Regions from separate parts of the Glaciecola sp. SC05 genome, predicted to be linked through region 1. Evidence: predicted binding sites of a transcription regulator. Region 1 holds the regulator's gene; the other holds the start of a gene.
What was found. Region 1 encodes FNR, which switches genes on or off when oxygen is low (the NO sensors DNR and NnrR bind a similar motif). Its sites were predicted from a motif close to TTGATCTAGATCAA; they were not measured.

Region 2: the regulator FNR is predicted to act here: its motif matches at 2,004-2,017, upstream of AB9H30_RS07270 (YdcH family protein).

Annotation. Positions count from the first base shown of each region.
Region 1 covers NZ_JBGIYY010000002.1:189,048-194,850, forward strand. The annotation lists gene AB9H30_RS02660 (DUF2987 domain-containing protein) at 1-395, shown strand, start outside; gene rssA (patatin-like phospholipase RssA) at 397-1,317, opposite strand; gene ttcA (tRNA 2-thiocytidine(32) synthetase TtcA) at 1,340-2,233, opposite strand; gene uspE (universal stress protein UspE) at 2,380-3,285, opposite strand; gene fnr (fumarate/nitrate reduction transcriptional regulator Fnr) at 3,408-4,145, opposite strand; gene AB9H30_RS02685 (sulfite exporter TauE/SafE family protein) at 4,172-4,840, opposite strand; gene ccoS (cbb3-type cytochrome oxidase assembly protein CcoS) at 4,833-5,099, opposite strand; gene AB9H30_RS02695 (heavy metal translocating P-type ATPase) at 5,107-5,803, opposite strand, start outside.
Region 2 covers NZ_JBGIYY010000006.1:93,786-99,588, forward strand. The annotation lists gene AB9H30_RS07260 (glycogen synthase) at 1-498, shown strand, start outside; gene arcA (two-component system response regulator ArcA) at 832-1,536, shown strand; gene AB9H30_RS07270 (YdcH family protein) at 1,625-1,876, opposite strand; gene pmbA (metalloprotease PmbA) at 2,194-3,525, opposite strand; gene yjgA (ribosome biogenesis factor YjgA) at 3,657-4,208, shown strand; gene AB9H30_RS07285 (DUF3012 domain-containing protein) at 4,211-4,408, shown strand; gene AB9H30_RS07290 (diguanylate cyclase) at 4,422-5,803, opposite strand, start outside.

The sequences.
Region 1 (5,803 bases):
ATCGCTTTACCATTCCATCAGAGAAGGCCCTTCGCTTAGCGGATGCCATGATTTATATTGATGTAAGCGAACCAAGCAACCAATGCGATATATCTGTGCAGCTTGAGACTAAACCAGAGTACAACAAACGTTATTATAGTTTTGAAGAGCTCGTATTTATTAAAGAGCAGTACGAAGCGTTTTTTAATGAAATGGGAAGTTTCTTATCTTTTATGATGCCGACGGTTAAAGGCCTAGTAGTTCAGTTTGAGGACCAAAGCTACACTAGCACCATGGAAAATGGATATACAATCACGCAGGGGACCTTAACCTTAAATGAAGCGTTTTTTGAGGCTGGCAAGCCTATCAATTTACCCATTGAACCGTTACGCATAACCGCGCTAGCTACTAATTAAACTAAGTATTCTTAGCATCATCATTTTTTATATTAAGCTGGTAAGCAATTTGTTCTGCCAGCCTTTGTACGCTTCTTTCACCTCTATCGGCAAGTTCTTTTGCGCGATGAAACTCTAAAAGACCTACGTCACCTAACTGAGGCTCAATCAGTACATCGGGTGGATCGCCTGCAAGCCTTGAGCGAGTAACTCTCGCTTGCAGTATCTCCAATGAGCTGCTCATTACACCCATTATTCCTGGCGCAGCCATTTTGTTAGCTTTGGGCGCGGGAGAAAACCACTGCTTCATAAAACCACTAGAGCCCTTACTAATTAATTCATCGGTTTTCTTTTGCGATGCAATGTGTTCCTTTTCTGATTTTTCGATTAGCTGCGGTCGAAAATCAGCACTCAAATTCACTGCGATCACAAAGTCAGCGCCCAATTGTCTGCATTGGTTCACCGGCACAGGATTCACTACTGCACCATCGACCAACCAGCGACCATGATGTTCGATAGGCGGAAACAGTGCCGGGATAGCGCAGGAGGCCTGGATTGCTTCGCTTATACTGCCTTTATTAAAAGCGACTTCTTTACCTGAGTAGAGATCGGTTGCGACAGCGGTAAAAGGTTTGTCCATTAGCTCAAAGGTTTGCGCACAAAATTCTTCACGATGCTTTTCAAACACCTTTTGACCGCTGGCTAAGCCTCCACGCCGAAAGCCTACGCCGAGCAAGCCGAAAACTTGCCATTCAGTTAATGTGTTTGCCCATGTTTCAAGCTCTGTGAGTTTGCCACTTGCATAAGCCGAACCTACATATGCGCCGATAGAGCAGCCGGCCACCACATCAATTTTGACGCCAATGTCTTCTAAGGCTTTGATAATACCTATGTGCGCCCAACCACGAGCGGCACCGGCGCCTAACGCTAAGCCAATCTTCACAACAACTCCTTATTTGATGGATTTATTTTAGTTCAATAATAGTGGCGCTGGGCTCGTCCACTGAGAAATACTTTGGAACGTCGACTTTATCAAATGCGATATCACCTTCTCCAGACAATATGGTGTTGGTATCAAGACTTTTAAAGTCAAACTGCTGATGATCTAGCATATGAGATGGCACGATATTCTGCATGGCGCTGAACATTGATTCAATGCGCCCTGGAAAGCGCTTCTGCCAGTCTTGCAGCATCATTTTAATATTTTTGCGCTGTAAGTTTTCTTGTGAACCACATAAGTTACAAGGAATAATCGGAAATGCCATGTTTTGTGAATAGCGCTCAATGTCGACCTCTTTGCAATATGCGAGCGGTCTTATAACCATATGCTCGCCGTTATCACTTAACAGTTTTGGCGGCATCGACTTTATTTTTCCGCCATAGAACATATTTAAAAATAAGGTTTCAATCATATCATCACGGTGATGGCCCAAAGCAATTTTGGTGGCTCCAAGAGTTTTAGAGGTCTTATATAAAATGCCTCTGCGCAGCCGCGAGCAAAGTGAGCAGGTTGTTTTGCCTTCAGGGACTTTGTCTAATACGATGGAGTAGGTGTCCTCTTCCACTATTTCAAAATCTACGCCTAGTTCACTTAAATAATTAGGCAAAATGTGCTCCGGGAAGCCCGGTTGCTTTTGGTCTAAATTGACCGCAATAATCGAAAACTGAATGGGAGCAATACGCTGCAGATAAAGCAGTATGTCGAGCATAGTGTAACTGTCTTTGCCGCCTGACAAGCAAACCATGATGCGGTCACCGTCTTCAATCATATTGAAATCGGCGATGGCTTTGCCCACTTCACGACGAAGCCGCTTTTGCAGTTTATTAAAATTGTATGTAGCTTTTGGCTTAACTGACATAGTCTGTGCTTTATCCGTATTAAAAACATTGAGTAAAATGAAAACGCCGCAAGTATACGAAATTTGCGGCGTTTTTTCATCTACTGCATGCGTGAATATTGCGCGCAAATCGATAGAAAGCTAGTCAGCGTGGTCAAATATCCAATTCATTGAACCTGCGGCTTTATCACTAGCGTGTCACAGTTGACTCTATCTATAATATGTTCCGCAGTATTGCCTAACAGGGCTGCTGAAATTCCTCTGCGGCCAACTGAACCCAAAACTAGTAACTCTGCATCGAGCTTATCACAAAGGCCGGGCACAACATCTTCAGGTAAGCCTTCGCTAACATGTATATTTTGATCTGGTAATTTGTGCAGTTTGGCAATTGCCTTCACTTCTTTCTCATGTTTTGCTTGGATATCAAGGTTGTATGCCTGAGCGTTAAAACTTGGTACCTCTATCGCAACATGCATAGGTGCGCCGGCAAAAGTGTTGGCTAAATGTAAGCTACCCTTTACCAGTTGTGATAAATCTGCGCTGATCTGAGTGACTCGCTCACTTAATAGATTATGCACTTTGTCATTTGTATCTATGCTGATAGCAGCCACTATGTTGCCGTTTTCAGGCCAGTCGTGGTTTTTAACCATCAATACATTCATGGGGCTGAAGCGCAGCAGATGCCAATCATTCGGAGTAAATATTTTTTGAGCGATTTTATTGTGTTCTTTGCAACTTTTTACAATTAAATCACAGTGTTCGTGAGTTGCGGTATCAATGATCCCGCGATATAGCGATTTATGCCAAACTGATTTAATCTCTACATTCACCGCCCCACATTTGTTTATATACTGATTCATGGCCTTAACTTGACCATTCATCAATGCGGCCTTCATATCCACGCGTTGGTCAGTGCTCAGAAAGTTCGTCATATCGTAGGTTTCATCATAAATACAGCTGACTAACAGAATATTTGCATGCAGTTTATTGGCTAGGAAACAGGCTCTGTCAAAAGCCGGTTGAACATCATGATAGGGGTCAAATACCACTAAAATTCGTGAACAGTTAAACATATGTGCTCTCCACTGATGGTTATAGCTCTAGGGTTTGTTGATCTTAGTATAAAACACAATAAAAAAGGTGGTCAGCATCTGCATGCCGCCACCTTGTGTTAGATCAATGAAGGGTTAAAAAGTTAATTAGATGCCGAAAAAGACATTTCACTTTCAGGCATACGCTGCCTGACACCATCAAAATCCACTATGCTAATGAGTTTGCCATCTACTTTAATTAAACCCTCTTTTTGAAAGCGGGTGAGCAAGCGACTTATAGTTTCGACGGTTAAACCCAAATAATTGCCAATTTCGTTACGGGTCATCGATAGATTAAACTGTTTGGCTGAGTAACCGCGTTCGTCAAAGCGTTTCGATAAATCGTTAATGAAATGCAACAAGCGCTCTTCAGCGCTGCGTTTACTTAACAGCATCATCAGATCATGGTCGTGTTTGATTTCAGCACTCATGAAACGCATGATTTGTTTACGTAATGCAGGGTAACGCTCAGATACTGCGTCTAATGTGTCGTAGGGCAATTCACACACCATCGCCGTTTCAAGAGCTTGGGAGTAGCTTTGATGCATATTGTCTTTTAAAGCATCAAAACCGATAATGTCGCCGGGAAAATGAAAGCCCGTAATTTGTTCAACGCCGTCTTTATCACTAATGTATGACTTAAATGAGCCAGAACGCACTGCATATAGGGAATGAAAGACCTGACCAGCTTTGACAAGTTTGTCGTGCTTATGAAGAGGGCGCTTACGTTCGATAATATCGTCAAGGCTTTCTAATTCAGTCTTGCTTAGACTTACCGGTAAACAAAGGTGGCTAAAACTGCAACTTTGGCAGTGGATGGAGAGCTCGGCACTATTGCCCATCGCTACACTCCTTATAAATATTTAGATCATGTTATACCTTGAATTATTGGCAAAATCAAAACAAATGCGAAAAGAATTAGACTAATGGCTATAATATTTCTCGTTAACTTATGTTGCAGTAATGGCACTAAAAAGCTGGCTCCCAGGCTTGTAGCAATCAGCGCTGGAAAGGTGCCTAGTCCAAATAGCAGCATAAACAACGCACCGTTTAATGCGCTTCCCGAAGCTAATGACCAAGTTAATGCGGTGTAAACTAGCCCACAGGGAAGCCAGCCCCAAACCATGCCGTAAGCGAGGGCATAGCCCGGATGTTTAAAAGGTAACAGCTTTTTTGACAGTGGCTGTATTTTACGCCACAGATGACCGCCGATCCGCTCAAAATACGACAAACCTTTCCACCAGTTACTAATATAAAGAGCTAGAAGAATCAAAAACGACGCACTGACCAAGGTTAGAATAGGTAAAGTCGTAGTCATACTGCTACTGGCGATAGCCCCTAGATAACCTGTGAATGCGCCAGCCACGCTATAGGACAAAATCCGGCCGACATTGTAGGCAACAATATAGAAACTCGGTGATGCTTGTTTAGGGATTGCAAACGTAAATGCGCTTGCTATGCCTCCGCACATGCCGATGCAATGAACACCGCCAGCTAAGCCCATCAAAAATGCTGATAGCAGGCCAATTTCAGTCATTTGACTCAGTAGACTTGAGGGTATTCTGTTTTTGGGGTTTTGCTGCTATGTCTGCTCCGCTGGAGGCTTGGCCTTGCTCTGGCTCTGCTTTTACAGCCACATCAACATCAGATTTTTTAATGTCGTCATCAAATAAGATGCTGTAGCCCTGACGTTCTAGATCGTCAAATTGATTGGATTTTACCGCCCAAAAAAACACTCCAATTGCAATAGATACAATAATGATGGCCAGTGGGATTAAAACAAATATGATACTCATCGCAGTATTATCGCATTAAACGAGTGGAATTATATACCACTATTATTGAACTTAAGGACATCCCTAAAGCTGCCTGCCAAGGAGTTAATACGCCCATAACGGCAAATGGTAACACTGATATGTTATAGCCGAGCGCCCACGCAATGTTCTGTTTGATTTTTCGTTTAGTCCGCGCTGCCATCGTCAGCACGTCATTAAGCGCGGTTAACTTGGTATTGAGCAAGACAATATCGGCGGCATTCTTGGCTAAATCAGATGCATTGCCTACCGCAATAGATACGTCAGCGGCGGCCAATACAGGTGCATCATTAATGCCGTCACCAAGCATTATCATCGACTTACCTAGTGCCTGTTGCTGTTTAATATAGGCGAGTTTCGCTTCGGGTGGACAGGCGCCAATGGCATTGGGAATATTGAGCTGCTCTGCAATATGACTGACATTCACCTGTGCATCACCACTTAGAATACTCAAATTGAACTGTTTAATGTTAGCTAATACTTGTTTCACGTCGTCTTTTATTGTGTCAGTAAGCCAAAAGGCCGCAACAACTTGATGCTCGATAGCCAGCAACACATTCGCGCCCTCCCATTCAGACGTATCTTGTTGACCAGTTTGGCTCAGTACAAACTTTTTAGACCCTATATAACATTGATGAGCGTTGACTGTAGCCGATATTCCTTTGCCAATTTCTATCTGATACTGC
Region 2 (5,803 bases), on a different contig from region 1:
TTTGCCTATCTCATGCCGATGTTGGCCGAGCTCTTTGAGCATAAAGTACAGCTTGTGATCATGGGAACTGGCGATGTGAGCATTACCGCCGAATTAAAAGAACTTGCAAAACAATATCCTGAACAATTTGCCTTCATCGAAGCATTTTCTCCAGAGTGGGCACACTTAATTGAAGCCGGCAGCGATTTCTTTTTAATGCCTTCAGAATTTGAGCCCTGTGGCTTAAACCAAATGTACAGTCTTGCATATGGAACCTTGCCCGTTGTCAGAAGTGTAGGTGGTTTAGCCGATACCGTAATAGACGCTTCAGACGCAGAGGGAAATGGTTTTGTATTTTTAGATCCATCTTCAGAAGCGCTATTGAGCTGTTTACGTCGTGTATTGTTATTGACTAAAGAACAACCTAAGTTATTACAGCAAATGCAAACAAGAGCTATGCAAAAACGGTTTACATGGCAGCAAGCAGCCAAAGAGTATGAACAGGTTTATACCAGCTAAACGCGGTACGACCTAGATTTTAGTCTTATTGGAAGGTAATCTGCAGCTGTTGTTTATTTACAACTTATCGGTAATAAACATCGTGTTAAGACAATCTTCTTGTTTTTTATTAGGTTTTTATACAACAAATTACGTGGATTGACAAAAAAGTTACTTTTAAAATGATGACTTTTTTGAAATACTGTGACAGGAATCTGGTAATAAGTAATGGAACACGCTTATTTTCGCTGTAATCAGCCAGACATGACGCATTACAGCATAAACTTAGGCAATATTGAGATGGGCATCGTAACTGCCGCCTGCTTCAATTGCTAATGAGAACAGTGTAAAACAATGCAAACGCCAAATATATTAATAGTAGAAGATGAAGTGGTAACTCGCACCACCCTTAAAAGTTTATTTGAAGCTGAAGGGTATAATGTTTTTGAAGCTGAAAACGGTGAAGAAATGCATTACCATTTTGAGAATAACAATATTAATTTGTGCATTCTGGATATCAATTTACCCGGGAAAAACGGATTAATTTTGGCGCGTGAAGTGCGCGACCGCAAAAACGTGGGAATTATCTTCCTAACTGGCCGCGACAATGATGTCGACCGTATTTTGGGTCTCGAAATAGGTGCGGATGATTATTTAACCAAGCCATTTAACCCACGCGAACTGACTATTCGTGCGCGTAACTTACTCTCTCGCACAAGTAATTCTGCTGAAGACGACGACTTACCTAGCAAGGTCAAGTTTAACGGATGGACACTTGATGGCGACAGCCGCAGCTTAATATCTGCCGCTGGTAATGAGTTTAGATTGCCGCGCAGTGAGTTCAGAGCCTTGCATTTGTTTTTGAGCAATCCTGGTAAAATTCTTACCCGCGAACAGTTGATTATGGAAATGACTGGCCGTGAATTGCGCCCAAATGATCGCACGGTAGACGTAACTATACGTCGCATTCGCAAGCATTTTGAATCTGAGCCGAATGATGAAGAGTTAATTGTTACCATTCATGGTGAAGGTTATCGTTTTTGTGGTGCCGTTGATTAGCAACTAACATTTTAGATAACAAAAAAGCGCATTGTTTTAAGCAACTGCGCTTTTTTTGTGTCTTTATTTTATTGGCATCATTGCATGGTTACTGCGCGGCTTCTTCTTTTTTTACTAAATCAAACAAGGTGTCTTTTAGATGTACGCGTTTCACCTTTTGTTCTTCTAAATAATTATCCGACGTTGCTTTATCACCCCGTTCAATGCTAAATACTTCATGATCAATTTCATGATATTGATCAAACAACTTAGCAAAATGGGCATCGTGCATTTTTAAATGACGAATGGTGTGATGATGATCTGGAAACTCTTTTAACAAACTGTGTTTTTCTAATGACATAGTGCTTCACCTCAATGGGTAGATAGTGAAAAGGAAACAACCGGAGGCCTGAATAATTAGCTATAAAAAACGGTAACTAAAAACGCCTTGGTTAACTACACTATGCCAACAATTGGTGTTGAGTAATTTGATCTGAATCAGTTAGTTAAGACACTTGTTAGTTTGTCGATCAATTTACCCCGTAAATATACTCGATAAGACAGGTTGCGGCAGCAGTCGCTAGCAATTTACCTTTTAGTGTGCACAAGCTGCCTTCTGCGATGCCTAGCGATTTTGATAAATTGAGCACTCGTCCGCGCGCGACAAGCATTCGATTCTTAGTTACCTGCTATTTGCATTTCGCTAATTAATACTGAGCCCGTTTGCAAGGCGCCTCTTACTTCTCTTTGCTTGCCAATCGCAGCAATGTTCATGAGCATGTCTTTCAAATTACCCGCGATAGTAATTTCATGCACCGGGTATTGGATCACGCCATTTTCAACCCAAAAACCCGCGGCTCCTCTGCTGTAGTCGCCATTGACAATATTGACGCCTTGTCCCATGAGTTCGGTCACTAATAAGCCAGTGCCCATTTCACGGAGTAAATTCTCATCAGAGTGACCAGTATCGGTAACAATGCAGTTGTGAATACCACCGGCATGACCGTTAGTTTGTAAACCTAACTTGCGGGCAGAGTAGCTGCTCAGCAGGTAATGCTGCAATATGCCGTCACTAATAATGTCGGTATCTACCGTGCGAACCCCTTCATTATCAAAAGGACTGCTAGCCAGCCCCCGCAGCAAGTGAGGCCGTTCTTGAATGCTCAGCCAGCTTGGAAAAATTTGCGTATTAACTGAGTCGAGTAAGAACGATGACTTGCGATATAGGCTGCCACCACTTACCGCACCAATAAAATGTCCAAATACACTAGAAGCGATGTCGCGATGAAAAATTACCGGCACTTTAGCCGTGTCGATTTTACGCGCGCCAAGTCGAGAAACCGTTTGTAAACCAGCTTGCTTGCCTACCCACTCGGGAGTCTCTAGCTTGTCAGCTTCTCTCGATACGGTGTAAGCATAATCACGCTGCATGTCTTCATCTTGCTGGGCAATCAGCACGCAGCTTAAGCTGTATCGGCTGCTAGGATAACCGGCGTTGATGCCGTTAGTATTACCATATACTCGCACACCCAAATTTGCGTTGTAGCTGCCGCCATCCGAATTCACAATGCGAGAATCTGTTTCAAGGCCTGCCTTTTCGGCTTCAAGAGCTTGCGCAAGGGCAAACTCCGCGTCAAGCTCCTGCGGGTGATATAAGTCTAAGTCAGGAATATCGGTGGCTATCATTTCAGCATCGGCAACACCGGAGCACTTATCTTCGCTGGTATATTTAGCAATTTCAATGGCCTTCTCTACCGTCAATTTCAAGGCCTGAGGGCTTAAGTCAGCAGTAGATGCATTACCTTTTTTATTGCCAACAAACACGCATACTCCCAAACCGCCATCATTAGTAAACTCGATGGTTTCGACTTCTTGCATGCGCGAAGTAACTGAGATCCCCTGCACTTTTGACATACTTGCTTCAGCCGCAGTTGCGCCTAATTTTTTTGCGAGGGTAAGGGTTTCTTCGACAATGTTTTGAATTTCGCTTAACTGTTGCTCTACCTGCATAGACTCCACTTCACTATTAATGGCGGTTAAAAATAATACTTATGTTAAGACAGCGCTGAACATTATGTTTTCAAATGCAGCCCTGTTACAATTGCGCCCAGTCTAGCACTATTGATATAAAAAAACGCCCTATGAATAACGACGTATTTGATTCTGACCCTTTTGATTCTGAAGACAAAGGTGAGCACTACGGCTCAGAAGAATTTTCAAGCAAAACGCAGCTTAAACTCGCTTCTGAAGAACTCAAAAAGCTAGGCCTCGAACTCGTGGGTTTAACTAAGGGTGAGCTTCAAAAAACACCTCTAGACGACGAGCTCAAGCACGCTTTAGAAGTGGCTGCAAAAATCAACCGCAAAAAAGAAGGCTTTAGACGCCAAATACAGCTCATTGGCAAGCTCCTGCGCCAGCGCGATGTAGCGCCCATTAAACTGGCTTTAGACAAACTACGCAATGACCACACTCATACCGTAAAAATCTTCCATGAGCTTGAAAAAGCTCGTGATGAAATGATTCGCGAGGGTAACGACGGCGTGCAGGCAGTGATGGAAAAACACCCTCAGCTTGATAGACAAAAATTGCGGCAGTTAGTGCGCACCGCAGCTAAAGAAGCAAAAGAGAACAAACCGCCGGCTGCATCTCGTGAACTATTCAAATATTTAAAAGCAGAACTAGTAAGGCAGTGACCATGAAATATCCAACACATTTTATCAGCTCAACAAAGGCTAAAGTCTTTGCAACATGCCTCTTAATTATTTCTTTAAACGGCTGCTCAGTGCTCACCGGCACCAAAGTATGGTGTGAGTATATGGAAGAAAAATCAAAAGCAGATTGGAGTATTAATGAAGCTAAAGAGTACGCCAAGAACTGTGTGTTTGAAGACTAACGACTCACTTTTGTTACCTTGGACGACTACTTTGAGAATTTTCAGTATGCACTACGATTCTATTGCGCCCAGCTTCTTTTGCTGCATACAAGGCGTTGTCAGCATATTTCATAGTGTGGCCAGTTGTAGAGCTAGCATCCATCAATGCAACACCTGCGCTGATGGTCATCTGGATATGATAGTCCTCGCCTACAAGTGGGAGTAACTCAAGCTGTTTACGCAGTTTTTCTATTCTAGATGCGCCCTCTTCTAATGTTGTTTTCGGCATAATAATACAAAACTCTTCACCACCAGCGCGAGCAACAATGTCACTTAAGGATGCACGTCGACTTAAAATAGACGCTACATGCTGAATTGCTTTGTCGCCAACATCATGGCCATATGTATCGTTTACAGATTTGAACCTATCAATGTCAATCAACGCGATACAGCAAGCCTCATCAAACTGTTTTGCTAAGATATGTTCTTTTTCGAGTGCTTTGTTGAGCGCATAGCGATTCAACAAGCTAGTAAGCGAATCATGACTAGCATGATATACCGCATTTTCAAGAGCTTCTTGTTTTGTGGAATTAAGTCCATCAAACATATCCACTATTTCGTTGTACCTTTTGGCTACCTCAAAGGATTCAGAGCTCGTATCAACCGCAATTTTACTCAGTACATCACCTGTTTTTATATTTTCAGAAAGCTGGGAAATCATATCTGCATTTGTGGCTAATAAATTATGCTCTGAGATATTCAAACCCATAATTTCGTCTTCTGCAGATACCCGCAGACTCACTATTTTGTTAATGATTAACATCACCAAATAGCTGGCGCCAAAGGTAAACAAAGCCACAGCAACAACACCAATAAACTGCACCGAAATTGCGCCTAGTCTACTTTGTTCATCAGCTAAAGGAACGACAAACCCTGCCGCAATAGTTGCGAAAATACCGCCTGCTAGATGCACGGGTACCACGCCGATAACATCGTCTATTTTATATTTGTTTAGTAATGCATTAATCGGAATAACTATCGGTCCAGCCAGCATCCCAAAAATAATGGCTTGATAAGGAAGTAAAATATTTGCGGAACCCGTGATTGTGACCAATCCAACAAGGCCGCCATTGATCAAGGGGATCACCAATGCTTTTCGATACAAACAATAAGTCAGTAATATAGCCGAAAACATCCCGGATGTTCCGCCTAAAAGAGTATTTAAAATGATGGTCGCCACTGATGCATCAAAACGCAATAAACTGCCGCCATTAAACCCTAACCAGCCAACCCAAATTAATAATGTGCCGATTGCACTTAGGGTAATCGAGGAGGTGTTGATTGGACCTCCACCTTCGCCAAACCGACCAATTCTTGGACCAATGATGAGCATTGCTGCTAGCGCTACCCAGCCTG